DNA from 2 places in the Isoptericola sp. Y541 genome. Region 2 is predicted to be linked to the other one. Evidence: riboswitches for the same ligand, from Rfam matches in the RefSeq annotation. Region 2 holds a riboswitch; the other holds the start of a gene.
What was found. A riboswitch is a leader RNA that binds a small molecule or an ion and turns the genes downstream of it on or off. The one in region 2 is predicted to bind FMN.
Positions count from the first base shown of each region.

Region 1: linked by a shared signal. The riboswitch ahead of ribD (bifunctional diaminohydroxyphosphoribosylaminopyrimidine deaminase/5-amino-6-(5-phosphoribosylamino)uracil reductase RibD) and the one ahead of pnuC (nicotinamide riboside transporter PnuC) in region 2 are both predicted to bind FMN.

Region 1 is NZ_JCAIUJ010000003.1:110,594-125,715, forward strand. Features, by position in the region: gene AC1C2V_RS08870 (heme o synthase) at 284-1,204, shown strand; gene xerD (site-specific tyrosine recombinase XerD) at 1,256-2,257, shown strand; gene AC1C2V_RS08880 (ParA family protein) at 2,462-3,277, shown strand; gene AC1C2V_RS08885 (segregation and condensation protein A) at 3,270-4,172, shown strand; gene scpB (SMC-Scp complex subunit ScpB) at 4,169-4,885, shown strand; gene AC1C2V_RS08895 (organic hydroperoxide resistance protein) at 4,933-5,355, opposite strand; gene AC1C2V_RS08900 (TetR/AcrR family transcriptional regulator) at 5,617-6,183, shown strand; gene AC1C2V_RS08905 (pseudouridine synthase) at 6,268-7,158, shown strand; gene cmk ((d)CMP kinase) at 7,240-7,944, shown strand; gene der (ribosome biogenesis GTPase Der) at 8,039-9,613, shown strand; gene AC1C2V_RS08920 (hypothetical protein) at 9,644-10,690, shown strand; FMN riboswitch at 10,759-10,888, shown strand; gene ribD (bifunctional diaminohydroxyphosphoribosylaminopyrimidine deaminase/5-amino-6-(5-phosphoribosylamino)uracil reductase RibD) at 11,031-12,143, shown strand; gene AC1C2V_RS08930 (riboflavin synthase) at 12,147-12,782, shown strand; gene AC1C2V_RS08935 (bifunctional 3,4-dihydroxy-2-butanone-4-phosphate synthase/GTP cyclohydrolase II) at 12,779-14,140, shown strand; gene ribH (6,7-dimethyl-8-ribityllumazine synthase) at 14,137-14,664, shown strand; tRNA gene AC1C2V_RS08945 (tRNA-Pro) at 14,722-14,795, shown strand.
Region 2 is NZ_JCAIUJ010000001.1:1,014,116-1,029,237, reverse strand. Features, by position in the region: gene AC1C2V_RS04715 (serine hydrolase domain-containing protein) at 1-842, opposite strand, end outside; gene AC1C2V_RS04710 (PadR family transcriptional regulator) at 925-1,464, shown strand; gene AC1C2V_RS04705 (PAS and ANTAR domain-containing protein) at 1,567-2,241, shown strand; gene AC1C2V_RS04700 (GAF and ANTAR domain-containing protein) at 2,263-2,970, opposite strand; gene AC1C2V_RS04695 (ANTAR domain-containing protein) at 3,046-3,534, opposite strand; gene AC1C2V_RS04690 (choice-of-anchor I family protein) at 3,563-4,813, opposite strand; gene AC1C2V_RS04685 (glycosyltransferase 87 family protein) at 4,884-6,218, opposite strand; gene AC1C2V_RS04680 (Nramp family divalent metal transporter) at 6,337-7,704, shown strand; gene AC1C2V_RS04675 (NUDIX hydrolase) at 7,802-8,296, opposite strand; gene AC1C2V_RS04670 (acyl-CoA dehydrogenase family protein) at 8,476-9,720, shown strand; gene AC1C2V_RS04665 (histidine phosphatase family protein) at 9,877-10,407, opposite strand; gene AC1C2V_RS04660 (GOLPH3/VPS74 family protein) at 10,416-11,102, opposite strand; gene AC1C2V_RS04655 (hypothetical protein) at 11,143-11,757, shown strand; gene pnuC (nicotinamide riboside transporter PnuC) at 11,762-12,475, opposite strand; FMN riboswitch at 12,597-12,727, opposite strand; gene AC1C2V_RS04645 (TetR/AcrR family transcriptional regulator) at 12,860-13,705, opposite strand; gene AC1C2V_RS04640 (class I SAM-dependent methyltransferase) at 13,776-14,876, opposite strand; gene AC1C2V_RS04635 (hypothetical protein) at 15,031-15,122, opposite strand, start outside.

The DNA.
Region 1 (15,122 bases), on a different contig from region 2:
GACCGGAGCGCAGGCGGGCATTTCTCACAACCGCGCCACGTCGCCCCGGGCCACCACGCGGAGCACCTCGGCGTACGATGAGGCGGCGGCGGTCCCACGTCGCACTAGCTCCCCGGACCCCAGCCGAGACCCCCCGGACCCCAGCCGAGAACGGACAAGCACGCGCGTGAGCAGCACCACGAGCACCACGACGTCCCACCCGTCGACGCCGACCCGAGCGGCAGTGCGGGCCCGGCGGGAGCGTGCCGACGCCGAACGGTCCGACCAGTCCGACCAGTCCGGCGTGCCGGCCGAGGACCAGGACGCGGGGCCGCGCAAGGGCTGGCGCGACGTGCTGGGTGCGTACGTCGCGCTCACCAAGCCGCGGATCATCGAGCTTCTGCTCGTCACGACGCTGCCCACGATGATCCTCGCCCAGGGCGGCCTGCCCGACCTGTGGCTCGTGCTCCTCACCCTCGTCGGCGGCACCCTGGCGGCCGCCTCGGCCAACGTCTTCAACTGCTACCTCGACCGCGACATCGACAAGGTCATGAATCGCACCAAGCGGCGGCCGCTCGCGACCGGAGAGATCGCACCCCCCTCCGCGCTCGTCTTCGCCACCGCGCTCGGCGTCGTCTCGCTCGTGTGGTTCGCGCTGCTGGTCAACGTCGCGTCCGCGTGGCTGACGTTCGGGGCGATCGCCGTCTACGTCGTCGGCTACACCATGATCCTCAAGCGGCGCACCCCGCAGAACATCGTCTGGGGCGGCATCGCGGGCTGCATGCCCGTCTTCATCGGCTGGGCCGCGGTGACCGGGTCGCTCAGCTGGTCTGCACTCGCGCTGTTCGGCGTCATCTTCTTCTGGACGCCCCCGCACTACTGGCCGCTGTCGGTGAAGTTCAAGAAGGACTACGCGAACGCGGGCGTACCGATGCTCCCCGTCGTCGCCAGCGACCGCCGGGTCGCGATCGAGATGGTCGCGCACACGGTCGCGATGATCGCCTGCTCGCTCGTGCTCGTCCCGCTGGCGGGGATGACATGGGCCTACACCGTGGTGGCTGTCGCCGCCGGCGCGTGGTTCCTGTGGCTCGTGGTCGCGATGCTGCGCCGCGCCGACCACCCCGAGCGCGGCAAGCTCGGCGCGATGAAGGTCTTCCACGGCTCGATCACCTACCTCACGGTGCTGTTCATCGCGGTGGCGGTCGACGTCTTCCTGCCGTTCTGACGATCGCGTCCGACGATCCGAGAAGTCGCCGTCGCGCGGCATGATGGGCCGGTGCCCGACTCGTCGCCCGCCCTGCCCCTGCCGCCCGCGCTGACCAGCGCGCTGCAGGGCTACCTCGCACACCTCGGCGTGGAGCGCGGGCTGTCGACCAACACCGTGGCCGCCTACCGCCGGGACCTCGCGCGGTACGCCCGCCATCTGCACGCGACCGACCGTCGCACCCTCGACGACGTGGGGGAGCGCGACGTCGAGGAGTACGTGCTGGTGCTGCGTCAGGGTACGGACGGCGGGGCGACCCTGTCGCCGTCGTCGACCGCCCGGGCGCTCGCCGCGGTGCGCGGCTGGCACCGGTTCGCGCACGCCGAGGGGGCGACCCGGGCCGACCCGGCCTCCCAGGTGCACGCGCCGAGCGCGCTGCGTCGCCTTCCCCACGCCCTGTCGATCGACGAGGTGGCCCGGCTCCTGGACGCCGCCGGCGCCGGGGACGGAGCCGTCCCGCTGCGCGACCGGGCGCTGCTCGAGCTGCTCTACTCGACCGGCGGCCGCATCAGCGAGGTCGTGGGCCTCGACGTGGACGACGTCGACGGGCTGCTCAGCGTCCCCGGGATCGGCGGGCAGGTCGAAGCGGGCGACGCGCAGGGCGGCGTCGTCCGCCTGCGCGGCAAGGGCGACAAGGAGCGGGTCGTGCCCGTGGGCTCGTACGCGTGCGCGGCACTCGAGGCCTACCTGGTTCGCGCCCGCGCGCCGCTCGCGTCGGCGGGCCGGGGAACCCCGGCGCTGTTCCTCAACACGCGCGGCGCGCGGCTCTCGCGGCAGAGCGCCTGGTCGGTGCTGCAGGCGGCGGCGGGACGCGCGGGGCTCACCCAGCACGTCTCGCCGCACACCCTGCGGCACTCCTTCGCGACGCACCTGCTCGCGGGCGGCGCCGACGTGCGCGTGGTCCAGGAGCTGCTGGGGCACGCGTCGGTGACCACCACGCAGATCTACACGATGGTGACGCCCGAGGCACTGCGCGAGGTGTACGCCGCGGCGCACCCGCGGGCGCTCGGCTGACACGCGCCGCGCCCGGCGTGCCGCCCGGAACCAGGGAGGCCCTGGGGTAGCGTGACGCAGGTGAGCGAGGGACTCGGGAGCGACATCATGACGCAGACGACCACGAGCGACGCCTCACCGGCCGCGGCCTCCGCGGCCAGTCCCACCCCGGGCAGTCCGGCCGGGCAGGTCGAGGAGCCGCGTACCGACGTCGTCGGGCGACCGATGCCCGATTTCCGCGACCCCGTGCCGCTGGCGTCCCACGGACCGGCGCGCATCGTCGCGATGTGTAACCAGAAGGGCGGCGTCGGCAAGACCACCACGACGATCAACCTCGGCGCCGCGCTCGCCGAGTACGGCCGCCGGGTGCTCCTCGTCGACTTCGACCCGCAGGGCGCGGCCTCCGTCGGCGTGGGTGTCAGCCCGCACGACCTCGACCTCAGCGTCTACAACCTGCTCATGGAGCGGGACGTGAGCTTCCAGGACGTGCTCCAGCCCACCAGGATCGAGGGCATGGACGTGCTGCCCGCAAACATCGACCTGTCGGCGGCGGAGGTGCAGCTCGTCGGAGAGGTCGCCCGCGAGTCGGTCCTCGCGCGGGCGTTGCGCCCGGCCCTGGACGACTACGACGTCATCCTCGTGGACTGCCAGCCGTCCCTGGGCCTGCTGACCGTCAACGCGCTCACCGCCGCGCACGGCGTGCTCATCCCGCTGGAGTGCGAGTTCTTCGCGCTGCGCGGCGTCGCCCTCCTCGTGGAGACGATCGAGAAGGTGCGCGACCGGCTCAACCCGGCGCTCGAGGTCGACGGCATCCTGCCCACGATGTACGACTCCCGCACGCTGCACTCGCGCGAGGTGGTCGCCCGCGTGCACGAGGCGTTCGGCGACACCCTGCTGCACACCACCATCGGTCGCACCGTGAAGTTCCCGGACGCGTCCGTGGCCGCGGAGCCCATCACCAACTACGCCCCGGCGCACGCCGGCGCCGCCGCGTACCGGCAGCTCGCGCGCGAGCTCGTCGCCCGTGGTGACGCTGCCTGAGGCTGACGACGTCGCGTCGGAGCCTGACGCCGCGACGTCGGGTGGCCGGCCCGGGTTCGAGGTGCACCTCGACAACTTCACGGGTCCGTTCGACCTGCTCCTGTCGCTGATCGCCAAGCACGAGCTGGACGTCACGGAGGTGGCGCTCGCGGCGGTGACCGACGAGTTCATCGCGCACATCCGCGCGGCGGACGAGGAGGCGCGTGCCGCGACGGCGCGCGGCGAGGAACACCCGTCCTGGGACCTCGGGACGGCGAGCGAGTTCCTCGTCGTGGCGGCCACGCTGCTGGATCTCAAGGCCGCGCGCCTGCTGCCCGGCGTCGTGGAGGACGACGCCGACGACCTGGAGCTGCTCGAGGCCCGCGACCTGCTCTTCGCGCGGCTGCTGCAGTACCGCGCGTACAAGGAGATCTCCGGCGTCCTCGCGGAGCGATTCGAGACCGAGGGCCGCCGGGTGCCGCGGGCGGTGACGCTCGAGCCGGGTCTCGCGGCGCTCCTGCCGGAGCTCGTCTGGACGCTCGACGGCGCACGGCTCGCCACGCTCGCGGCCAAGGCGCTGGAGCCGAAGGCTCCGCCGGTCGTGGGGCTCGACCACCTGCACGCCTCCACGGTGAGCGTGCGGGAGCAGGCCGGCATCCTGGCGCGCCGGCTGCGGCGGGACCACGCGGCGACGTTCCGCGCCCTCGTCGCCGGGGAGGAGCGGCTGGTGGCCGTGGCCCGGTTTCTCGCCCTGCTGGAGCTGTTCCGGTCCGGGCAGGTGGCGTTCGAGCAGGTGACGGCGCTGGGCGAGCTGACGGTGCGGTGGACGGCGGAGGACGGTGGGGACCCCGACGAGGATCCCGCCTTCGCGGCCGGTTTCGAGGAGTTCGACGGCGCGACGGAGGTCGTGGCATGACGGAGGAGGCGGGCGTGCCGGCGGACACGGCGGCGGACACGGCGGCGGACACAGGGACGGACGCGGCCGACGCGGAGGGGGCGCCGCCCCCGGCCGTGGTCGACGTCGACGACCTGCCCGGGGGCCTTTCGGCGGCGCTGGAGGCCGTGCTGATGGTGACCGACTCGCCGGTGACCGTGGAGCGCCTGGCGGCCGGGGTCGCGCGGACGGTGCGGGAGGTTGCCGGCACGCTGCAGGAGCTGGCGGCGGAGTATCGCGGCGAGCTCGGGGGCCGGCCCCGGGGGTTCGAGCTGCGCGAGGGTGCCGACGGCTGGCGCGTCTACTCGGCGCGGGCGCAGGCCGACGTGGTGGGCGCGTTCGTCCTGGAGGGGCAGTCGTCGCGGCTGAGCCAGGCCGCGCTGGAGACGCTCGCCGTGGTCGCCTACCGGCAGCCGGTGACGCGTGGTCAGGTGTCGGCCGTGCGCGGCGTCAACGTGGACGGCGTCGTGCGTACCCTGCTGGCGCGCGGGCTGATCGCGGAGACCGGCCAGGACCCGATGACCGGCGCGGTGCTGTTCGGCACCACGAGCGAGTTCCTGGACCGGATGGGCTGGTCGTCCCTCGACGCGCTGCCGCCGCTCGCTCCCCACCTGCCGGGCGTCGAGGAGGCGGTCGGTCTCGACCCCTCCTCGACGCGGCTCACGCTCGGCGCAGTGGACGAGCCTGGCGACTAGACCGGTGACCGGACCGGCAAGCAGACCGGTGGCACCGGAAGGCGGCGTCAGGCGATGGTGGCGTCGACCGTGACGTCGACGTTGCCGCGCGTGGCGTTCGAGTACGGGCACACCTGGTGCGCGGCCTGGACCAGGGCGTCGGCGGTGGCCTGGTCGACGCCGGTCATCTCGGCGTGCAGCGCGACGGCGAGCCGGAAGCCGCCCTCGTCGGTGGGCAGCACCGAGACCTCCGCCACGACCGCGGAGTCGGCGACGGCCGCCTTCTGCCGCCGTGCGACGAGCTTGAGCGCGGAGTGGAAGCAGGCCGCGTACCCGGCGGCGAACAGCTGCTCGGGGTTCGTGGCGCCACCCGCGCCGCCCATCTCCTTGGGGACGGCGAGGTCGACGTCCAGGATCCCGTCGTCGGTGGTGCTGCGGCCGTCGCGCCCCTCGCCGGTGGCGGTGGCGACGGCGGTGTAGATCGCGCTCATGGGTGCTCCTCAGGTAGAGTTACTAGTTCGTCTACTAAACCATGTCGTGACGGCTGCCGCAAGCAGCCGGTACTCCGGCCGACGATGCGGCCGACGATGCGGCCGATGATGCGGCCGATGATGCGGCCGATGATGCGGCCAGCGACGTGGCCGATGACCGTGAGCGATGGCCGTGAGCGATGACCGTGAGAGGTTGGACCGATGGGAACCAGGGCAGCAACACCGGCCACACCCGTGCCTGCGCCCGCGCCACGCGGGGACGTGCGCGGTCGGATCCTCGACGCGGGGGGCGCGCTCTTCTACACCGACGGGATCCGCGCGGTGAGCGCGGACAAGGTGATCGCCGCGGCGGGCGTGTCCAAGGTCACGTTCTATCGCCACTTCCCGACCAAGGACGACCTGGTCGTGGCCTACCTGGACGCGAGTGCCGCCCAGGAGCAGGACCAGCTCGAGCGGCTCCGGCAGGAGCACGCCGGCGACCCGGACGGCACGCTCGCGGCGCTCGCCGAGACCCTCGGTGGCGTGGCGCGGAGCGACCGGTTCCGCGGCTGCGCGTTCGTCAACGCCGGGGCGGAGTTCGCCGACCCGGACCACCCCGTGCGCAGGGCGGTCGCGCGCCATCGCGCCTGGTACGAGGGCTTCTTCGCCGACGTCGCGCGCGCCGCGGGGGCGCGCGACCCGCAGGCCGCGGCCGCCGAGCTGATGATGCTGCGCGACGGGGCGATGGTGTGCGGGGACGTCGGCGACGCGGCCGCGGTGGGCCCGCGCCTCGCGTCGGCCTTCGCCGCCGTCCTGGCCGCCCACCGGGCGCCCGCCGCCCGCCGCTGACCGCGCGGAATGGCCCGGGTGGAGTGGCCCGTGCGTCGCGGCCCGGTGCGGCGAGACCGGCCCGACCTGAGAGAATCGGGCACCATGAGCACCGAACGCCGCGGCGGGAGCCGCCGCACCAACCGCCCGCAGGGCCCCACCACCCGCCGCCCGACGCAGTCGCGCGGCAACCAGACGGGCAACCGGTCCGGCCGGACACGCCCCGCCGCCGCACGTCCCGCGGAGCCCGTCCGCGACGTGCACGTGGCCGACGGCGTGCGGCTGCAGAAGGTGCTCGCGCAGGCCGGGCTCGGGTCGCGCCGCAAGTGCGAGGAGCTCATCGCCGAGGGCCACGTCGAGGTGGACGGGGTGCTGGTGACGGAGCTCGGCGTGCGCGTCGACCCGGCCAAGGCCGTCGTGCACGTCGACGGGCTGCGCATCCAGCTCGACACCACGAAGGTGACGCTCGCGCTCAACAAGCCGCTCGGCGTCGTGTCGACGATGAGCGACCCCGAGGGTCGCGCCACGCTGGCGGACCTGGTCAAGGACCGGCCCGAGCGCCTGTTCCACGTGGGCCGCCTCGACGCCGACAGCGAGGGCCTGCTGCTCCTCACCAACGACGGGGAGCTCGCCAACCGCCTCGCGCACCCGAGCCACGAGATCCGCAAGACGTACCTGGTGACGGTCGAGGGCGGCGAGTTCTACCCCCGCCACGCGAAGCAGCTGCTCGACGGCGTGGAGCTCGAGGACGGGCTCGCCCGCGTGGACAAGGTGCGCGTGGTCGACTCGGTGCCCGGCTCCACGATGCTCGAGGTGGTGCTGCACGAGGGCCGCAACCGCATCGTGCGCCGCATGTTCGACGCCGTCGGCTTCCCCGTCGCGCGCCTGGTGCGCACCCGCATCGGGCCGATCGCCCTGGGCGACCTGCGGGTCGGGCGCACGCGGGTGCTCGGCCGTATCGAGCTCGGCACGCTCATGCGGGCCGTCGACATGTGATCCGACGGCGGGCCTTGCCGTCCGCCGTCCCGCCCCCGTCCTCCGCAAGCGCTGCGCGGCCCGGCCGTGCGACAACAGAAGGTGAGCTCTCACGTGGTCGTCATCGCCGTCGACGGTCCCTCCGGGTCCGGCAAGTCCAGCGTCTCGAAGGCGGTGGCCGCCCGGCTCGGGCTCGCCTACCTCGACACGGGCGCGATGTACCGGGCGGCGACGCTGTGGTGCGTCGAGGGGGGCACGGACCTCGCGGACCAGGCCGCCGTCGCCGACGCCGTGCGCGCGATGCCGCTCGAGATGGGCGTGGACCCGGGCGAGCCCACGGTGCGCCTGGACGGCCGCGACGTGGCTGAGGCCATCCGCACCACCGAGGTGTCGACGGCGGTCTCGCAGATCGCGACCAACCTGGACGTGCGCGCGGAGCTGCGCCGCCGCCAGCGCCATATCATCGAGGTGGAGAACGTCCCGGGCGGCTTCTCGGGCGGCCACGGCATCGTGGCCGAGGGCCGCGACATCACCACCGTGGTCGCGCCCGACGCCGACGCCCGCGTGCTGCTCACCGCGAGCGAGGAGGCGCGCCTGCGCCGCCGTTCGCTCGAGGTGCACGGCGCGGCGGACGACTCCGCGGTCGAGGCGACCCGCGACCAGGTGCTGCGCCGCGACCGCGACGACTCCACCGTGAGCGAGTTCCGGGTGGCCGCCGACGGCGTCGCCACCGTGGACTCGTCCGACCTCGATTTCGACCAGACGGTCGACGCCGTGCTCGCGGTCGTCGCCCAGGTCACGGCCTGACGAGACCCCGCGCCGGACGGCGGGACCCCCGCCGCGCACCGCGTGACGGGGGTCTCGTTCGTGACACCTGCCCAGGCCTGGGAGAATGGACTCCATGACCCCTCCCGCCGACGGCTCCGTGCCCGCTGCCGAGCCCACCGACGACCCCATCGCAGGCGCCGGCCCCGAGCTCGATGACGCGCCCACCGACGAGCCGACCCGCGACGCCGTGGCCGAGGTCCTCGAGGACGACGGCGACGACGAGGCGCGCGAGCGCGCCCTGCGCGTCGGCCTGGAGGAGTTCGAGCTCGACGAGGCCGACCGTGCGCTCCTCGACGCGGACTGGGACTCCGACGGCTTCGGGCCGGGCGAGATTCCGCTGCCCGTGCTGGCCGTCGTCGGCCGCCCTAACGTCGGCAAGTCGACCCTGGTCAACCGCATCCTCGGGCGCCGCGCGGCCGTCGTCGAGGACACCCCGGGTGTCACCCGCGACCGCGTCAGCTACCCCGGTGAGTGGGCTGGGCGGGAGTTCACCCTCGTGGACACCGGCGGCTGGGAAGTCGACGTCGCCGGGATCGAGTCCAAGGTCGCGGAGCAGGCCGAGGTGGCCGTCGAGCTGGCCGACGCCGTGCTCTTCGTCGTCGACGCGACAGTGGGCGCCACCTCGACCGACGAGCGCGTGGTCGAGCTGCTGCGCCGCTCGGGCAAGCCCGTGATCCTGTGCGCCAACAAGGTGGACGGCCCGTCGGGCGAGGCCGACGCCGCCTACCTCTGGGCCCTGGGCCTGGGGGAGCCGCACCCGGTCTCCGCGCTGCACGGGCGCGGCACGGGCGACCTGCTCGACGCCGCCATGAAGCTGCTGCCCGAGGTCTCCGAGCACGGCGAGCTGCGCCCGGCCGGCCCGCGCCGCGTCGCGCTCGTCGGGCGCCCGAACGTCGGCAAGTCGTCGCTGCTGAACAAGATCGCCGGCTCCGAACGCGTCGTCGTCGACGAGGTGGCGGGTACCACGCGCGACCCGGTCGACGAGCTCGTCGAGATCAAGGGCGTGCCCTACTGGTTCGTCGACACGGCAGGCATCCGCCGACGCGTGCACCAGACCCGCGGCGCTGACTTCTATGCCTCCCTGCGCACGCAGGCGGCGATCCAGAAGGCCGAGGTGGCCGTGGTGCTGGTCGACGCCTCGCAGCCGATGACGGAGCAGGACACGCGCGTCATCTCGCAGGCCGTCGACGCCGGGCGCGCGCTCGTCATCGCCTACAACAAGTGGGACCTCATGGACGACGACCGTCGTCCGTACCTCGAGCGCGAGATCGAGAAGGACCTGGTGCAGGTGCAGTGGGCGCCGCGGGTCAACGTCTCGGCGCGCACGGGGTGGCACACCGACAAGCTGGAGCGGGCCCTCGAGGCGTCGCTCGCATCATGGGACACCCGCATCCCGACCGGACGGCTCAACGCGTTCCTCGGCGAGCTCGTGGCCGCGCACCCGCACCCGCTGCGGGGCGGGAAGCAGCCACGCATCCTGTTCGGCACCCAGGCGGCCACGCGGCCGCCGCGGTTCGTCATCTTCGCCACCGGCTTCCTCGAGGCCGGGTACCGCCGGTTCATCGAGCGCCGCCTGCGCGAGACCTTCGGCTTCGAGGGCACGCCCATCGAGATCAGCGTGCGCGTGCGCGAGAAGCGGCGGCGGTGATCGGGCGGTGCGCACCTCGGTGAGCCGTCGATGAAGCCGGAGCCGCTCGTCAGGAGGGGGCGCCTGCTGCGCCTGGGCGCGGCGCGCGACACCTCGGCCGTGCGGCACCTGGTGACCTTCCTCGTGCTCACCGTGGCGACCGTGCTGGTCACCCGGTTCCTGCTCGCCGCCTCCGGCTACCCGCAGGTGGGCGGCGGGGGGCTGCACGTGGCGCACGTGCTGTGGGGCGGGCTCGGCATGGCGCTCGCGGTCGTGGTCCTGCTGTCGTGGGTGGGCCCGGCGCTGCGCTCGCTGGGCGCGGTGCTCGGCGGGATCGGCTTCGGCCTGTTCGTCGACGAGATCGGCAAGTTCGTCACGTCGGACAACGACTACTTCTACGAGCCGACGGCCGCCCTGATCTACGCCGTGGTGGTCGTGCTCGTGCTGCTCGTGGAGGCGCTGCACGGGCGTCGGGAGCGCCACCCCGCCGAGTACCTGGCCGTCGCCACCGACCGCGCCGTGGCGGGGGTGGCCGGCGGCTTCACGGGCGCAGAGCGCGCGGAGGCCCGCGCCCTCGTGGAGCGCGGGCGCGACGAGCCGTTGGCGGCGGAGGTCTCGGCCCTCGTCGAGGCCGTGCCGCGGGACGACGTCGCGGTGCCTGACCCGGTGCGCGCCCTCGTGCGCAGGGGGTCGGCGTGGTTCGCCGACGCGATGGAGCACCGGTGGGCGGCCACCGTCGTGGCGGTTGTGGTGCTCGGCACGGCCGCGGGGTCGCTGGTGGTGGGGCTGCGGGCGGCGACCGGCGCCCTCGACGTGCCCGGCTGGGTGGGCGTCGGGATCCTCTCCGCGGCGGCCTGCACGGTGGCCTGCGTGGTCACGGGGATCTTCGTCGGGCGCGGCGACCACCGCTCGGGCGCGGTATGGGTGCGGCGCGGGGTCCTCGTCAGCCTGCTCGTCACGCAGCTGCTCGCGTTCCGCGCCGTGCAGTGGGTGGCCGTGTCCGGGCTGGCCGTGGACCTGCTGGTGCTCGCCGCCCTCGAGGTGGCCCTCGGTCGCGACGACGAACGACGGGTCGCCCGCCGTCGTGCCGCTGCGTGAGACGTCTGTCACTCGGGCTTGCAGTGCCGTGGGCTCCGTGGCACGGTCAGCGATGACGAGCGAGAAGCTCGCGTGCTCTGGGGTCGGTGAAAATCCGAGCCGGCGGTGAAAGTCCGCGACCCGGTCACATCCTGTGACCGGTTGACCAGGTGGAACTCCTGGACCGACGGTCAAAGTCCGGATGGGAAGCGCACGCGGCGGGCTCCCCGTCCGGTCCGTTCCCGGTCCCTTGTGGGCCGGCGCCCCCTCGTGGTGGCGTTCGCGGCCCGGCCGGTCGTGAGCACGTCCGACCCAGCCTTCCTGTCTCCGGGGTCCGCGACCGGACGACGGAGGCAGGGAAATGACACAGCCGGCCGGCACCACGGGTGCCCTGGCGGGGGCGAGCGCGGCGGAGGACGCCGCGATGCGGCGGGCGCTGGAGCTCGCGAGGCAGGGCCCCGCCCGCGGGCCGAATCCGCGGGTCGGGTGCGTGCTGCTGAGCCCCGACGGCCGCGTGCTCGCCGAGGGATATCACCGTGGCGCGGGCACCGCGCACGCCGAGGTCGATGCGCTGCTGCGGGCGCGCGAGGCCCACGGTCCGGATGCCGCCAGCGGGGCGACCGCCGTCGTCACCCTCGAACCCTGCGCCCACCGCGGCCGTACCGGCCCGTGCGCCGACGCGCTGCGCGAGGCCGGGGTGGCGCGCGTCGTGCACGCCCAGCGCGACCCCAACCCCGCCGCCTCCGGCGGCGGCGCCCGGCTGCGCGCCGCGGGCGTCGACGTCGCGAGCGGGCTGCTCGCCGACGAGGCGCGCGCCCTCAACGAGACCTGGACGCGGGCGCTCGAGCTCGGCCGCCCGGTCGTCACCTGGAAGCTCGCCAGCACCCTCGACGGGCGATCGTCCGCCGCCGACGGCACGTCGCGTTGGATCACCGGCCGGGCGGCGCGCCGCGACGTGCACAGGCTGCGCGCCGGCGTCGATGCCGTGCTGGTCGGGACGGGCACCGCCCTGGCGGACGACCCCGACCTCACCGTGCGGCACGGGCACCTGCGCGGGCCACAGCCCGACCGCGTCGTCGTCGGCCTGCGCGACCTGCCGTCGTCGTCCCGCCTTGCGCGCGCCGCCGCGGCGGGGGAGGCCGTGCACCACCTGCGCACCCACGACCCGCACGCGGTGCTCGACGCGCTCTGGCACCGCGAGCACCGGCACGTGCTGCTGGAGGGCGGCCCCGCGCTCGCCGCCGCCTTCTGGCGCGCCGGGCTCGTCGACCAGGTGGTCGCCTACGTGGCACCCGTGCTGCTCGGCCTCGGAGCCCCCGCCGTCGCCGACCTGGGCATCGGCACCATCGCGGACGCCGCTCGCCTCGACCTGATCGACGTCACCGTGCTGCCCGCCCCCACGGCCGGCGACGCAGCGGACCCCACCGACACCACCACCGTGCGGCTCACCCTGCGGCCGCGGAAGGAGCGCTGAGCCATGTTCACCGGGATCGTGGAGGAGCTGGGCACCGTCGTCGCAGTGCGCGAGGACGCCGACGGCGCGCGGCTGACCGTCGCCGCCGAGACCGTGGTGGGGGGCACCCGGCTCGGCGACTCCATCGCCGTCGACGGCTGCTGCCTGACCGTGACCTCCGTCGAGGGCGGGGAATGGACCGCCGACCTCATGGCCGAGACGCTCAAGCGCACCAGCCTGGGCACCCGCGAGCCCGGCGACCGCGTGAACCTGGAGCGGGCGCTCGCGGCCGACGGGCGGCTCGGCGGGCACGTGGTGCAGGGGCACGTCGACGGCGTCGGCACCGTGCTGTCGCGGACGCCCGGCGAGCGGTGGGAGGTGGTGGAGATCGCGCTGCCGGTGGACCTCGCGCGGTACGTCGTGGCGCAGGGGTCGATCGCCGTCGACGGCGTGAGCCTCACCGTGGTGCACGCGGGCGACGAGTCGTTCACGGTGAGCCTCATCCCCGAGACGCTGGCCCGCACGACCCTCGGGCGCCGCGGCGCGGGCGAGGCCGTGAACCTCGAGGTGGACGTACTGAGCAAGTACGTGGAGCGGCACCTGTCGTACGGCGCTGTGCAGGGCCTGCGCGCCCCCGCCGGGAGCGGGGCGGACCGATGAGCGCGGGGACGGCTCGGGAGGCGACGGCGGCACGGGAGCGTGTCGCGCGGGCGATCGCGGACGTCGCCGCCGGGAGGGCCGTCGTCGTCGCGGACGACGCGGACCGGGAGAACGAGGGCGACCTCATCTTCGCTGCCGACGCCGCGACGCCGGAGCTCATGGGCTTCCTCGTGCGGCACTCGAGCGGGCTGGTGTGCGTCGGGACGTCCGGCCGGACGCTCGACCGGCTGCGGCTGCCGCTGATGGTCGGTGAGAACCAGGACGCCTATCGCACGGCCTACACGGTGACCGTGGACGCCGCCGCGGGCGTGACGACGGGCATCTCGGCGGCCGACCGGGCGCTGACCGCCCGGGTGCTCGCGGACCCCTCGTCCGCGGCCGGCGACCTCACCCGGCCGGGGCACGTGCTGCCGCTGCGGGCCCGGCCCGGCGGGGTGCTGGAGCGCCGCGGGCACACCGAGTCCGCCGTCGACCTGGCCCGCCTGGCCGGGCGCGGCGTTGCCGGGGTGCTTGCCGAGCTGGTGCACGACGACGGCACGATGATGCGGCTGCCCGCGCTGCGGGAGTTCGCCGCCGAGCACGGGCTGACGCTGATCAGCGTGGCCGACCTCGTCGCGTACCGGCGGGCCACCGAAATGCTCGTGGAGCGGGTCGCGGTCACGACCCTGCCGACGACCCACGGCGAGCTCACCGCCGTCGCCTACCGGGACACGCGGACCGGCGACGAGCACGTGGCGCTGGTCGCCGGTGAGCTCGACGCCCTGACGGACCCCTCCGCCGGCCCCGTGCTCACGCGCGTGCACTCCGAGTGCCTGACGGGCGACGCGTTCGGCAGCCTGCGCTGCGACTGCGGGCCGCAGCTCGACGAGTCGCTGCGCAGGATCGTTGCCGAGGGCCGTGGGGTCGTCGTCTACCTGCGGGGTCACGAGGGCCGGGGGATCGGCCTCGCGGCCAAGCTCGCTGCGTACGCCCTGCAGGACGCGGGCCTCGACACCGTGGACGCCAACCTCGAACAGGGCCTGCCCGCCGACGCCCGCGACTACACCGCCGCCGCGCACGGGCTGCGCGACCTCGGCGTCGGCGCCGTGCGTCTGCTCACCAACAACCCGGCCAAGCAGGCGGGGCTCGAGGACGGCGGAGTGGAGGTCGTCGAGCGGTTGCCGCTCGCCGTGCCCACCGACCCGCGCACGCTCGGCTACCTGCGCACCAAGCGCGACCGCATGGGTCACGACCTGCCGCACCTGGGCGGCGCCCCGCGCGACACCGGACTCGACACCGGACTCGACACCGAGCTCGACACCGCTGGAGGAACGATGACGCAGCACCCGCTGACCACCGCCGCAGGGACCGCCCGATGAGCGGCGCGGGGGCGCCGGCGACCGCGCCGGTCGACAGCTCGCACCTGCGCGTGGCCGTCGTCGCCGCGAGCTGGCACGAGACGGTCATGGACGGCCTGCTCGACGGCGCGCTGCGGGCGTGCGCGGACCACGGGGTCGTCGAGCCGCGCGTCGTGCGCGTGCCAGGCTCGTTCGAGCTGCCCGTCGCCACCCAGGCGCTCGCGGCCGCCGGGTACGACGCCGTCGTGGCGCTGGGCGTCGTCGTCCGCGGCGGCACGCCGCACTTCGACTACGTGTGCGCCGCCGCGACCGACGGTCTCAGCCGCGTGGCGCTCGACCACACCGTGCCCGTGGGCTTCGGGCTGCTGACGTGCGACGACGAGCAGCAGGCGCTCGACCGCGCCGGCCTCGAGGGCTCGCACGAGGACAAGGGCTACGAGGCCGCCGCCGCCGCGCTGGCCACCGCGCGCGTGCTCGGCGAGGTGCGCGGAGCACGCCCCGACGCGGCCCTGGTCGATGCAGAAGCAGCGTCCGACCTGGGGTAGTATTTCCGTCGGCCCTCCGGGTGACATCCTTGCTGGTGTCACGACTTTGAGGGCCGGCGGGCTGTGGCGCAGCTTGGTAGCGCACCTGACTGGGGGTCAGGGGGTCGCAGGTTCAAATCCTGTCAGCCCGACAGATGCGAGGCCCGGGATGAAGCCGATCCCGGGCCTTCGTCATGTCGCCGCCGATACCGAGGTGCACACCTCGCCCCTCAGTTCCTGTCGGTGAGGCGACTGAAGGCGCCACTGGCGCTCCCACGACTGGGCCCTCCGAAGAGGCCACCTCCGACAAAGGCACCTGGGGCACCTGGCGGCCTCGGCGAGACCAACACCGAGACCTCCCTGGAGTCGACCGTCGGAGAGGTCCACATCGCCGCGTCGGCCGACCGGAAGGTCGCGGGCGGCGGAAGAGGAGTTGGCCCTGGACGGTACGCCCCCGGGCCGGATCGGCGAGGAGCCGG
Region 2 (15,122 bases):
ATGCCGCGACGGCGGCGGTGCCGCGGCGCGGCCATCCACCGGAGGGTCTCGGGGGAGACGAGGCGCCCGCCATGCAGTGCCCGCTGGAAGGCCACAAGGTCGGACGGCGGGGCGACGATCCCGCCCCCGGCCCAGTCGAGGCTGATGCTGAGCGCGCGGCTGAGCTCGTGCCTGCCCAGCCAGAACGGCGCGACGTCGAGCCCGGCGAGGTCGGCCGGGGTGCGGGCGTCGCTGTAGGGCGTGGAGCTGCGCTCCATCCCGCTCGGCTCGAAGATCCGCTTGCGCAGCAGGGCGTTGAACGGTTCGCCCGTGGCCTCCTCGAGGATGCGGCCCAGCAGCACCATCACGGTGTCGCTGTACCGGAACTTCTCGCCCGGGCGCCCGTCGGCGGGGAGGGTCCGCACCTCGTCGAGCAGCTCCGTGGGAGCCCAGTGCCGGTCGGGCTGGGCCGCGACGGTGCGGGTCGAGACGGCCGTCCGGGTGCCCCGGGGCGGCTCGAAGAAGTCCGGCAGCCCGCTCGTGTGCGTGAGCAGGTGCTCGACCGTGACGTCGGAGGCGTTGTCGACGCCCGGCGCGGCGGGCAGGCCGTCGATGTCGGACGCCGGGAGCACCGTGCCGAGCGGGCTGTCGTAGACGAACCGGCCCTGCTCCACCAGGATCGCGACGAGCGTGGCCGTCATGACCTTGCCGACGCTCGCCGTGTGGAACGGCCGCGCGCCGCCGGACTCGAGCTCGAACCGGGGCGCCACGACCAGCACCTGGGGCGCCGGCATCGACGAGCGGCGTCGCGCGCGCCGCTCCAGCGACGCCCTCAGCCGGTCGACCGTGTCCTGCTGTGCCATGGGAGTCTCCTTCGTCCACCATCAGTCTCATAGACATGTCTACTAGACAGGTCTATGAGCGTCAACGGTCTAGGGTCGCCCCATGGCGCACGTGATCCTCGGCCTGCTCCTGCTCCGGCCGCAGAGCCTGTATGACCTCGTCAAGAACTTCGAGGCCGCGGTCTCGCTCCTCTACAGCGCGAGCTCCGGCAGCATCCGGAGGGCGCTGGAGACGCTGCTGACCGGCGGGCTCATCGAGGTGGACGAGGCCGAGCCGGGCGCGCGGGGCCGCAAGGCCTACCGCGTGACCGACGCCGGCCGGGACGCGTTCCACACCTGGATGAACGGCCCGATGACCGGGCCCGACGCCGAGGCCGCCGCGCTGCCCCGGCTCTTCTTCCTCGGCATGCTCGAGCCCGCGGACCGGGCCGAGGTCCTGACGCGCATCATCGCGCGGATCGAGAAGGACCTCGACCGGTTCGAGGCCTTCGGCGAGAAGATCGACGCCGAGGAGATCCTCGAGGAGTTCCGCGACGTCTTCGCCTTCCAGCGCGCCACGCTCGACTACGGCCTCGCCTCGCAGCGCTTCGCCCTTGACTGGTTCCGGCGGTACGCCGAGCAGCACGGGGCGCCGAGCTCCTGACCGACCTCCGGTCTCGCACCCGGCGCGAGCCCGGCGCGATTGCTAAAGTCGTGCCGCCGGTCAAGGAGTGGCCGGTCCGCTTCAGCCGTGTCGGAGGCAGCCTTGTCCACAGACACCACTCTGCCCGCGGACACCACCTTGCCCGCGGACACCACGGAGATCGACCAGCCGTCGGCTCTGCGGTCCGCTCGCCTGGTCGGCCGGTTCCGCATCGAGCCGGAGACCGATCGCTGGACGTGGTCCGACGATGTGTACCTCCTGCACGGGTTCCAGCCGCACGAGGTCGTTCCCACCACCGACCTCGTGATCACGCACACCCACCCGGACGACCGAGGGGCCGTCCGGGAGGCGCTGGACACCGGCTGCCGGGCGGCCGTGCCCTTCTCAAGCCTGCACCGGATCGTGACGGCCGGGAATCGCGAGCGCACCGTCGCCCTCGTCGGCCGAGGGCGCACCGCGACCGGAGGGCGCGCCGTCGAGGTCGCGGGCTACTTCGTCGACTTCACCGCTGCGGTGGTCGAGCGAGCGAGCGACCGTGCGTTGGCGGACATCCGCGCCGCCTCGGCCAGCCGTGGCGGGATCGAGCAGGCGAAGGGCGTGCTCGCCGTCCTGTACGAGGTGGAGACGGACCACGCGTTCGAGATGCTGCGCAAGGCGTCCAACGACAGCAACGTGGCGGTGCGCGAGCTGGCCCAACGAGTCGTGGACGTGGCGCACCGGCACGAGATCGACCGGCGCACCGCCGTCGCCCGGCTGCTCGAGCTCGGGCACATCTGACGGAGGCGTGGGTGCCGCCCGTCAGGGTTCTTCCGACCGACGGCTCTCGACGGTTCCGGCGTCGTCCGCGAAGGTGAGGCGCCGCGCCACCACTTCCTCGGCGACCTCCTCCAGCGTGGCGTCGCACGCGAAGGCGTGGGCGCGCAGGACGTCGCGGGCGTCGGCCGGCGATACCCGGAGCCGAGCGGTCACCATGCCGGTGGCCTGGTGCACCCGCGCGCGCGTCGGCCAGCCGGGCTGGTCGATCTCTCCGAGGACGGCCGTGCCGACGGCGTCCGCCAGGAACTGCGCGTCCTCGAGGTCGCGGGCCAGGCCCTCGGCGGTCACGTAGAGCCCGAGCACGCCGATCGGCTGCCCGCCGACCCGCATCGGGACGGCATACCAGCTCGCGGGCCCGCCCGCCTGGCCGGCCAGCTGGGAGAACAGGGGGAAGTCGTCGTCCGTGTCGGGCGGGCCCCGCAGCGGCTTGACGACGATCCGGTCGTCGTCGAGAGCCCGTCGCCCCGGGCCTTGGCCGAGGACCTCCTGGATGCTCTCGATCTCGGCGACCGTCGAGTCGGTGGTGGTGACGGTCAGCTGCTCGCCCGGCGCCGTCGCGACCGTGAGGCTGCCGCCCTGCGCGCCGAGGACCGCGACACAGGCCCGGCACATCCGTTCGGCCACGGGGCTGTCCTCGCCGAGGGTCGCGAGCGTGCGGGCGAGCAGGCCCAGGAGTTCGGAGGTGTTCACCGCTCACCCCGTCCTGTTGCCGGCGCTGTCAGTTTTCCACCGATCCCGGATGCACGACACAGCACGGGCGAGGCCTCAGCGGTCGACATCGTCGCCCACGGCGTCTCCCTCGCCGCCCAGCACGAGCGAGCGGACGACGGTCTCGGCGACCTCGCGCTCACTGAGGTCGCGGCGGCTCGCCGCCGACCACAGCGTCCGGCGCGCGTCCTCCTCGGTGCAGTCGTTGGACATCATGATGGCGCCCACCGCCTGCTGGACGGCCGCCTGGTCCGACATCCTGCGGTAGAGGCCGGCGACGGCGTCGCCCAGGTCGGAGAACTGCAGCTGCAGGCGTACCGCATCCGCGGTGAGGCGGACGGACGCCGACGCCGCGTCGAGGAGCCCGGCGGGCCAGTCGCCGTGATCGCGCGAGTACACGTTGATGGCGACCCGGACGCCGGGCCCCACCTCTGCCGGGACGGCGAGCGCCTTGACGAAGCCCTCGCGCTCCGCGGCGGACTGCCAGGCCTTCCACGCCGGGGGCGCCGTCGGGACCGCGGTCGCCAGCACCGACCCGGCACGCATCGCGTCGATGCACGGTCCGGTGTCCGCCCTAGCTTCCGCCTGGTCGCACCGGCCGGCGGCGGGCGTGCTGTTTCCTGCTCTCAGCGAGACCCCGTGCTCGCGCAGGGTCACGCTCGCCTCGACCCCGTGGCCGAGGACCAGCGCCGCCCGTTTGGCGCACTCGTCGATGTACTGCGCAAGGGTCATAGCAGGCACGGTACGCCGGGGGTCGGATCGGCGTGGTCCCGTGCCAGAGGTCAGCGGCGCCCGGAGAGTCGGTCCACCTGGAACAGGGTCGTCGTGCCGGACACCTCGTTCGCGACGGCGAGCAGCGGCTTGCGGGTCGGGAGTCGGACGCCGGGATGAAGGCCAGGTCCTCGGGCCCCAGGTCGCCGGCGGTGGCCGTCGCGTCGGCCGGGTCCGCACCGTCGTCGATCGCGTCCTCGACGGACACGGAGTAGTCGCGGTTCGGCACGTAAGTGACGAACTCGGACCTCCGCGGCGTCGTGATGTCGAAGACCATGACCCCGCTCGCGCGCTCCACGCCGACGAAGGCGTAGGTGTGGCCCTCGACCTGCCCGATCGCGAGGTTCTCCGGCTCGGGGCCCTTGTCGTCGCTGCGGCCGTCGAAGCCGATCTCGGTGTGGTTGGTGTTGAACGCGTCGCCCCATGCCTCGACCGTGACCTGCTCGAACGTGTCGCCCGAGTCGAAGACGAGGTCGCCGTCCGTCGTCCAGATCGAGAACGACCGGCTACCGAACGCGTACAGCTCCTCGTAGCAGGAGCCGTCGCCGCTCAGCCCGGACGCCGTCGTGACGTTGAGCCGGCCCAGGTCCGCGTCGCCCAGCAGGGACGCGGCGGGGGAGCCCTCGCACACGGGCGCGACGCCGTCCTCGCCCAGGTCCTTGACCCGCGTGGGCTCGGCGTAGTCGCCCCACTCGCGGGCGTTGCCCTCGTTCGCGGTGACGAGGTAGGTCGTGCCGCGCGAGGTGTACGACGCCATCCCGTCGGGCATGTACAGGCCCCGCACAGGGACCTCGCGGACGGCGGCCTCGTCGTCCTTGTCGGACGGGTCGATGCCCTGGCCGGCCGCGGAGTGGTCCTTGCTGCCGAGAGACCACAGGTCGGTGGTGCGGGCGCGGCGCAGGTCGACCTCCGCGACGGCGTTCGCCTCCTGCAGCGCGACGTACGCGGTGCGGGAGCCCTTCGAGACGGTCCCGTACTCCGGCTCGAGGTTGCGGGACGCGCGGTTCTCGAGCGCCCCGTCCGGTCCGGGGACGTCGGGCCCGAAGACGCGCACGCCGTCGCAGGTGACGGTGGGGAGTGCGGGTGGCCGCCGGGGGAGGTTCGCGTGAACGGCCGACGAACGGTCAGGCTGCGGCTGGTGAACCGGCGGCCGGTGAACCGGGCGCGACGGTGCCCCGTGGCACGCCGACCCCGTCCCGGCCGAGCTGCGCGATCCGCCAGACCGCGCCGCCGAGCAGCACCACGAGCGCGACGTTGCGCAGGCCCTCGACGACGATCATCGCCGGCTCGCCGCTCAGGAACTCGCCGTACCCGACCGGGTAGACGAGCTGGGTGGCCAGCGCCGTGAGCAGCACGCCGACGGCGGGCGGTCCCCACAGGCGGCGCGTGCCGGGGCCGGCCAGCGCGATCGCGGCGGCCAGGGGCGGGCCGATCCAGGCCACGAACTGCGGCGAGCCGACCTTGTTGAACACGATGAGCGCGAGGAGCAGGGCCGCGGTGCTGAGCAGCAGGATGTCGCCCGCGTGGTCGGGCCGGCGGCGCGCCGTCCACCAGGTCAGGGCGGCGAGCAGCAGCACCGCGACCGGCAGAAGCCAGTCGAGGGCACCCGCCACCTGGCGGGCGGCCTCGCCCTGCACCTCGTAGGTGAAGATCGTGTCGTTGAAGTCGATGCGCACCGTCGGGTCCCACAGCCGCGCCACGCTGAACCAGGTGGCCGCCACGGACTCGGCTTGAAGGGTGCGGGCCTCCTGCTGGCCGAACACGCTGAACGCGCGCTCCCCGGCGCCGCCCGCGAGGGCGAGCCCGACGACGACCACGCTGACGGCCGCGCCCGGCACGACCACCTGCCGCACCAGGTCGCTCCAGCGGGCGCGGGTGGCCGCCAGCGCCACGACCACAGCCCCGGGGGCGATCTTGATCCACGCCCCGGCGGTCGCGACCGCCGCCGCGAGCACGGGCCGTCTCCATGCGACGACGAGGGCGATCAGGATGAGCGGCGCGACGACGCCGTCGAGCCGGCCCATGAAGATCGGACCGAGGGCGAGGAGGAACGCGAGCCACCACCAGGCGCCGAGCACGCCGCGCGGGGCGACGCGCACCAGCACGACGACGGCGGCGGCGTCGAGCGCCACGACCATCGCCGTCCAGACGATCTCGTAGCCGAGCACACCCTGCGACAGGAGCGCGGGCAGGGTGACCGGCACGAGGGCGCCGGCCGGGTACACCCAGTCGTAGTCGAGCACGGGCCACTCGCCGGTCGTCAGACCGTTCCGGGCCCACCACTCGTAGAGCGTGACGTCGCCGTAGATCGTGTAGGCCCAGCCGATCGCGTCCCGCACCACCCAGGCGTGCACGACGACGAAGCCGATCGCGAGCAGCCAGCGGGACCGGAGCGCCGCCCGGAGGGGGCTGTGGGCGCGCCGGGCGGCGGGCGGGTCGGTCGAGGGCACGCCCGACATGGTGTCAGACCGGCTCCGGCGTCGCGCCGGGCCGTCCACGGGATGCGTGATACGGGTACAGACGTCTATGGTTTCGGGTAGCCGAAACCTGCCGCGCCGTCCGACCCGGAGGAGCTCCGTGAGCCGACCGACCCCTGCCGAGGCCGCCGCCGGTCCGTCCACGGGCTCGCCGCCCGTCCGTACGGCGGGCGTGCGTCCCGCCCGGCTGGTGACTCTGCTCGGGCCGGCGTTCGTCGCAGCCATCGCGTACGTGGACCCCGGCAACGTCGCGGCCAACCTCACCGCCGGCGCTCGCTTCGGCTACCTGCTGGTCTGGGTGCTCGTCGCCGCGAACGCGATGGCGGTGCTGGTGCAGTACCTCTCCGCCAAGCTCGGGGTCGTCACGGGCCGGTCGCTGCCAGAGGTGCTCGGCGAACGGCTGTCGCGCCGCGGCCGGATCGCGTACTGGGTGCAGGCCGAGGTGGTCGCGATGGCCACCGACATCGCCGAGGTGATCGGCGGCGCCATCGCGCTCCATCTGCTGTTCGGCGTGCCGCTCGTGCTGGGCGGCGTCATCACCGGGGTCGTGTCGATGCTGGTGCTCACCGTGCAGCAGCGTCGTGGCCAGCGGGTCTTCGAGACGGTCGTGGCGTCGATGCTCGGCGTGCTCACCGTGGGGTTCTGCGCCGGCCTGTTCTTCTCGCCGCCCGACCTGGGCGCCGTCTTCGGCGGGCTCGTGCCGCGGCTCGCGGGGCCGGAGTCCGTGCTTCTGGCCGCCTCCATGCTCGGCGCCACCGTGATGCCGCACGCGATCTACCTGCACTCCTCGCTCGCGCGCGACCGCGTGCGGCACGACGCGCGCGTGCAGCAGCGGCACCGCCTCGCGGCCGGTGCGGGCGCCGACGACGACGCCGCCGAGGCGGAGGACGCCGTCCGGGCCGTGCCCTCCGTCGCGACCGCGCGCCGCCTGCTGAAGGCGACCCGCTGGGACGTCGTCGCCGCGCTGGTGCTGGCCGGCGGCGTGAACATCGCGATGCTGCTCCTCGCCGCCGCGAACCTGCCGGGGCGCGCCGGCACCGACTCGATCGAGGGCGCGCACGCCGCGATCTCCGCCTCGCTCGGCCCCGTGGTCGCGGTGCTCTTCGGCGTCGGGCTGCTCGCGTCGGGCCTGGCGTCCACGTCGGTCGGCGCGTACGCCGGCGCCGAGATCATGTCGGGCCTGCTGCGCGTGCGCGTCTCGTTGCTGGCGCGGCGGCTCGTCACGTTGATCCCGGCGATCGTGCTGCTCGCCACGGGGGTGTCGCCCACGTGGTTGCTGGTGGTCAGCCAGGTGGTGCTGAGCTTCGGCATCCCCTTCGCGATGATCCCGCTGGTGCGGATCACCCGCGAGGCCGGCCTGCTCGGCCGCTTCCGCAACGGCGTGGCCACGCAGGTGGTCGCATGGGCGGTGGCCGCGGTCATCGTCGCGCTGAACGTCGCGCTGCTCTGGCTAACCTTCACCGCGTGACGGCGAGGTAGTTCGAGACCGCGCGAGGTAGTTCGGATCTCCGCGAGGTAGTGCGGAATTCGGCGAGGTAGTTCGAGACCGCGCGAGGTAGTTCGGGCTATCGGCCGACGGCGGCCTCGAGGCGGTCGACGAGCCTGTCCACGAACGCGGCCTGGGCGCTGACGGCGAGTCGGCGGGCGTCGTCGGGCGGGAACCAGGCCACCCGGTCGATCTCTGGGACCTCGATCCGCTTGCCCGACCGCGGCGGCCACTCGATCTCGACGGTGTTGCTCCGCACCTGGTCCAGGTCGGGGCCGGGCGGCGGCCACTCGCGCGCCCAGGCGAGCACCCGCTTGCCGGAGCGCTGGCGCACCTCGCCGAGGTCGACGTCGGGGATGGACGACGGCGGGAGCGGCAGGCCGAGCTCCTCGGCGGCCTCGCGCACGGCCGCGGCGTGGGGCTCCTCGTCGGGTTCCAGCTCGCCCTTGAGGATCGTCCAGGCGCCCTCGTCCTTGCGCGCCCAGTACGGGCCGCCCATGTGCCCGAGCAGCACCTCGAGCCCGCCGTCGGGGAGCGTGCGGTACAGCAGGAGGCCTGCGCTGGTCGTCGCCATGGTCACAGGATCGGCCTTGGTTTCGACAAGCTCAACCAGCGGAGATGAGACGGAGTATCACTTGACCTGAGACGCCGTCGCGAGCGACGATGGGACCAGGCCGGCGTCGCCAGTCCACCAGCTGGCGACGCCGGTCATCACCGGGCCCGCACGGACCCCCGCGCAGAGAGAAGTCGTCGATGACCCGCACCGCCCCCGTCATGCCCGGCGTGACCGCCCCCGACTACGACCTGTCGCAGCCGCTCGACCTCGACTACGTCGGCGCGTTCGCCGACGTCGCACCCGAGGAGCGTGCGCACCAGCTCGCCGTCCGCACCTTCGTCCAGGACGAGGTGCTGCCCGTCATCGACGGCTACTGGGAGCGCGCCGAGGTCCCGTTCGACCTCGTCAAGAAGCTCGCCGAGCAGGACTTCCTCCGCGACGGCGTCGACGTGCCCGGCCGCCCGAAGATCTCCTTCATGGCCGAGGGCCTGGCCAGCATGGAGATGTCGCGCGGCGACGGCTCGGTCGCCACGATCTGCGGCGTCCAGGGCGGGCTCGCGCTGCGCTCCATCGTCATGAACGGCTCGCCGGAGCAGATCGAGAAGTACGCCGAGCCCATGGCGCGCGGCGAGATCCTCGGCGCCTTCGCCCTGACCGAGCCCACGCACGGCTCCGACTCGGTCTCGCTCGAGACGACGGCCCGCAAGGAGACCCGCGACGGCGTCGAGGGTTACGTCATCGACGGCGAGAAGAAGTGGATCGGCTTCGGCTCCTGCGGCGACATCTCGGTCGTCTGGGCGCGGCTGGTCGGCGAGGACGGCGACAACCAGGTGCACGGTTTCGTCGTCCCGCAGGACGCCCCCGGCTACGGCGCCACCACCATCGAGGGCAAGCTCTCGCTGCGGGCCATCACGCAGGCGCACATCGTGCTCACCGACGTCTTCGTCCCCGCCGACGCGGCGCTGCCCGGGGCGACGTCCTTCAAGGCGACCGCCGCCGTGCTGTTCGCCACCCGCCTCGCGGTGGCGTGGTCCGCCGTCGGGCACGCCGTCGCCTGCTACGAGGCCGCCGTCGCCTACGCCAAGCAGCGCATCCAGTTCGGCAAGCCGCTCGCCGCCAAGCAGATGGTGCAGGAGCGCCTGACCCACATGCTGTCGCTGATCACGCAGATGCAGCTGCTGGTCGCGCAGGTCACCCGCCTCGCCGACGCCGGCCAGCTGACCGGCGAGCAGGCGTCGCTGGCCAAGTACACGACCACCCGGCAGGCACGCGCGGTCGCGTCCATCGCCCGCGACATGCTCGGCGGCAACGGCATCCTGCTCACCAACCGCGTGGCCCGACACTTCGCCGATCTCGAGGCGCTGCACACCTACGAGGGCACCGAGTCGATGCAGGCGCTCATCGTGGGTCGTGACATCACCGGGGTCTCCGCGTTCGCCTGAGGCGGAGAAGAGAGGTCGCGGGGCGAGGAACGAGGCACGCGGCCGACGCGGAGGCGACGGCGAACGCGGCGAAGGTCCGGCCTTCGCCTGAGCCGTCCATTCACGACGAAGGGGACCCCGCAGCGTGCGGGGTCCCCTTCGTCGTACGTGGCAGGTTCATGGGTCGAGATCGACGCTGACATCGACGGTGACAAGGTCGGGGAGCTCGAGCCGATGCCAGAACTCGCCCGCCGCCGGGCCTGCTGCCACGCGGCCGATCTTGACGAGCCACGCGGTCAGCACCATGCCGTGCGTCGCGACGACGAGGTCGTCGCCGGTGGCGTGAAAACGCAGTCCCGCGTCGAACCGCCGCGCCGCCTCGACGCTGGTCTCCCAGCCGGTGTGCCGGGCGTCGGGCACATCCTCGACCCACGCGCGTCGTGCCTCCCGGAAGGTGGGCGAGAGCGGTTCGGCCGGGCGCCGGACCTCCGCAAAGCGCGGGTCGACGATGATCTCGGCGACGCCGATGGTGAGGGCGAGGGCGAGGGTCTCGACCGCCTTGCGTTCGTCGCTCGCGACCGCGCGGGTGCCACGGGGCAGCCGGAGGGCGCGGGCCGCGGCGCGGCCGGGCGGGGACAGCGGCCACGCTGCCGGGAGCGAGTCGGCGGCCGCCTCCGGGGCGGCGTGCCGGACCAGGGTGATCCGCAAGGACAGGGTCAGCTCGATGCCGTGACCGCGGCGGGGATGATCACCGCGGCCATGACGGCGGCCATCACCTCGTCCACGGCCTTCCTCACCGCGGCGCTCGCCCAGCTCTGCGCGGCGAGGTCCTTCGCGCGCGACTCCGCCTGCCTCCGCTGCTCGGGCGGGACCAGGCCGCGGACCAGCTTCGAGCCGCTCGCGACGGAGAGCAACGCTGCCGTGCGCGCGTCCGGGACCCGGGTTCCGAGCAGCACCTCACGGCACTGCGCGCGGAGCCGGTCCTCGTGGGTGGCGTCGGCGGCCGGCCACGACGTGGTCGGGAAGATCCACAGGACGTGCTCCTCCTCGCGTCGCAGAACGCCACGCTCCGCGAGGCCGGTCAGCAGCCGCTCGCGCAGGCCCTTCGCCAGGGGCGCGACGAGGTTCTTCGGCGCCTGGGGCCGGATCCCGACGAAGGACAGGGCGTGGTCGAGCGCCGGGTGCCCCGCCGGGGAGGGGTCGCGCACGACGACTCGGCCCGCGCGGATCGGCCGGCCGTCCGCGCCGGTCTCCGGGGACGCGGTGACGTCCACCCGGCCGTCCAGCGCCAGCTCGACCAGCACCGCGCCGGCGAGCCGGTAGTCGAGCTGCGTCCGGTCGAGCGACGGCCTGCCCGACACGTCGTCGTACGCCAGCAGCAGGAGGTCCTCGGCGATGATCATCGGTCGATCATCGCCCACCGCCTGCGTAGGGTCGAGGGCCATGAGCGACGACTTGGCCCGCGTGGGCGCCACCTGGGACGACGACCCGAGCGCGGGGGAGTGGATCGCGCCGCTGCTCGGTGAGTTCGGACCGACGTTGGGCCATGCCGTGCCTCAGGCGTACGACGCGTACGCCGTCGTTCCCTTCCTTGGGGACGGCGACAGAGACGCGGACCTGGACACCGCCGACGAGCGTCTCCGCACCCTGGTCGACCAGCTCGTGCCGTGGACCGGGGAGCAGCGAGTGCACGGCGGTCTGTGGGAGGGATGGCCGTCCCTGTACGAGCAGGGCGGCGGTGTCGGGTCGTCGGGGGTGTTGATCAACCTCGCCTGGGACCCCGCCGAGCCGCAACCGTCCGCCGAGCCGCTCCGCCTGCCGCACCGGGACTACCACCTGTGGACGGGGTCGCTGCGGGCGGTCGTCGAGCTCAGCTCGGCCCTCGAGCTGCCGTCGGTCGTCTGGCCGGAGGACCGATCGTGGTTCCTCGGCATCCCCGAGTACACCCGCGAGATGGCACTCGGCGGCCGCGCCGACCTGGTCGACGCCGTTCTCGCCGACACGCGTCTCGATGCGCGGGCGGCCACGCCGTCGACCGTCCTCGACATCGACGACTGACGACTCAGCCGGCCGCGATCGCCGAGGCAGTCTCCGCCTGCTCACGACGGCGCACGCGCCACCACACGAAGAATCCGACGAGCGTGAACGCGCCGTAGAAGACGTACATCAGGGCCGTCGCGTAGTACTCGGCCGACCAGAGCAGCGGCACCCCCACGAGGTCCACCGCCACCCACACCAGCCAGAACTCCACCCATCCCTTCGCCATGCCGTAGGTGGCGATGAGGGAGCCCATGAAGATCCAGGCGTCGGCCCACACGGGCTCGTACGAGCCGAGCGACCGGAAGATGGGCGTGAGCAGCAGGGTTCCGCCGGCCATGGCCACGACGATGCCGATCCGCTGCGGCCACGACGCCCAGCGCGGGTGCACCGCGGCGCCGTCCGCGGCGGGGATCTTGCCGTCGGCGCGCAGCTCGAGGTCGGCGCGCTTCGTGCGGCGCCACTGCACCCAGCCGTAGACGGACACGATCAGGAACATCACCTGCCGGCCGGCCTGGCCGAGCATGTCGGCGCGGCTCGTGTCGCCGAACCACGAGCCCATGAAGACGGTGAACAGCACCAGGTTGCCGACGATGCCGACCGGCCACGCCCACACCTTGCGGCGCATGCCCCCGAGCGCGGACGCGAGGCCGAACAGGTTGCCGATGATCTCGCGCCAGTACAGCGTCTGGTCGCCGATGGTGAGCGTCGCGTCGAACAGCGCGCGGATGGCGTCCATCGAGTCCTCTCCCGGTCGTGCCGTGCGGGCGACCGGGGGGACGGACGACGGTCGCGGGAGCCCGGCGGGGCACCCGCGACACGACGACCGGCGGCACGCACCGGGTCCCCGGTGCCTGCCGCGCGCGCTGCCTCCCATCCGGACTTTGACCGTCGGCCCTGGAGTTCCACCAGGTCAACCGGCCCCCCGAGGGAGGCGCGGGTCGCGGGCTATCACCGCCGGCTCGGAATTTCACCGACCCCGGAGCACGTACGTGCGTGTCTCGCCGCCGGACGACCCGGCGACTTCTTGCGCAACGCAGCATGCCACAGCGGCATTCCCCGGCGTCGTTGGTCGAGCCTGTCGAAACCCGGCGGCGGTTTCGACAGGCTCAACCAACGACGATTACGCGAGGGCGTCCCGCACGGCGCGGGCGACGTCGTCGGGGCCGGCGCCGGGCTCCAGCACGGTGACGACGACGCGCCGGCCGTCGCCGCCGGTGGTGGTGACGTGAGCCGAGGTGCCGGTGCCGTTCTCGCGGGCAACGTCCTCGCGCACGTCGTGCTCCGCCGTCGTGCCGTCGGTGCCGGCTGCGTGCCGAGGCGCGTCGTCGGGATGGGTGAACGGGGCGACGGCGGCCCGCCGCAGGTCGAAGAACGCCTCCTCGAGCTCGGGACGCAGGTCGAGGTGGGGGTTGCGCAGCCACCGCCGCAGGATCGCGTTGTGCACCGCGACGACGGACGCGGCGAAGGCGATCGACATCGTCGTCGTGGAGCGGTCCGGCGGGAGCGTGTCGCGCAGGTAGGCGGTGAAGGCCCGCTCGTAGCGGTGCGTCGTGACGAGCTCGCGGTCGCGCAGCGCGGGCACCTGCTGGAGCAGCGTGTGCCGGGCGATCGACGTCTCGCGCTGCCCCACGTGGTGGTCGAAGACGAGGCGCGCCGCCCGGCACACCTCGAGGTACGGATCGGTGGCGGGGTCCCATGCCCGCTCGGGCGCGCGGCCGGACTCCTCGCTGGCGCGCGCCTCGGGTCGGGTCTCGGCGAGCATGACCACCACCTCCTCGAGGAGCAGCTCGTGGTCGGCGAAGACCACGTCCTCCTTGGAGCGGAAGCGGCGGAAGAAGGTGGCACGGCTGACGCGGGCCGCGTCGGCGATCTCTTCGACGGTGGTCTGCTCGTAGCCCTGCCGGGAGAAGAGGTCGATCGCGGCGTCGACGGCCTGGGCGTGGGTGTGCGTCCGGACGGCGGTCATTCCACGGAGGCTACTCCGCAGCACGCCCGACGTCGGCCTGCCCGCGGTGTCGGCGGCGTGGTCCGCGGCGTCAGAGGAGCAGCCGGTAGAACCGGAAGAAGCCGAAGTCGTGCACGGGCAGCACCTCGACGCCGGCGTAGCCCGCCTCGCGCGCATACCGACGCAGCGTGGCCGGCCGCATCACGGTCCCCGTGCCGACCGACGGCGTCGTCGACAGCCCGTCGGGCAGGCAGACGAAGAGGCTGTAGCCGTACATGACGCGGTCCACGTCGTCGGCCGGGGCCCGGAACTCGTCCGCGACCGCCTCGTCCATGACCACGACGACCCCGTCGGGCCGCACCGCGCGCCGGACGGCGTCCAGCACTGCGACCGGGTCCGGCAGGTCGTGCACGCACTCGAAGGCGAACGCCGCGTCGAACGGCTGCGCATCGGCGAGCTCGGCGGCGTCGGCCAGGTGGAACGTGACCCGGTCGGCGAGCCCCGCCTCGGCCGCCGCGACTCGCGCCGCCTCCACGGAGGGCCGGTCGACGTCGAGCCCGTGCACCTCGGCGCCGGGGTACGCGCGGGCCAGAGCGAGGGTCGACCAGCCGAAGCCGCTCCCGACGTCGACGACGCGCGCCCCGGGACGGGACAGCACCTCGTGGATTTCCGGTACGGCGGCGAGCGCGGGCGCGAGCTGCCGCTCGAACAAGGGACGGTTGACGTCGGCCTGCGCCTGCCGGGCGTCCTCGCCGAACTGGTCCCACGAGACCCCGCCCCCGGCCCGGTACGCGTCGAGGAGCTGCGGCAGCCGCGCGCCGATCGCCCCGACGAACCGCGCGAGGGGCGCCAGGTAGGCCGGCGACGAGGCGTCGGTGAGCACCTTTGCGTGCGCGGCGGGCAGCGCGTACGTCCGCGCCCGTCCGACGTCCTGCGGGTCGGCGTCCAGGGCCGGGCCGGCGCCGGGGTCCTCGGCGAGGAGGATGCCGGATGCGGCCTGCTGCTCGAGCCACTCGCGCGCGTAGCGTTCGGCCGTGCCGGTGGACTCCGCCAGGGCGCCCGAGGTGAGCGGGCCGGCCTCCGCGAGTGCCCGGTACCACCCGAGCCGGTCGCCGACGTAGACGGCCAGCACGTCGATCGCGCCGAGCCAGGAGGTGACGAACCGGTCGGCGAACTCGTCGGTCGTTCCCATGGCCGCGCCTCCGTGCCGGCGCCCGCGATGCGGGCGAACCCCGGGCGTCGTCGGGCGGCGGCGCCCCGTTCTCGACGCTAGTCCGCGGGTGCCGGGCGCGTCGACGCCCGCAGCGGGTGACTCGCGGGCGCGACGGGCGGACGCTGGGGAGGGCTCAGCGGCGCCGGCGGCGTCGTTCGGGGTCCTGGTCGCCGCGTCGGCGCTCGTCGAAACCGGCGTCCGCCGGTCGTCTCCCGCGCTGCAGGA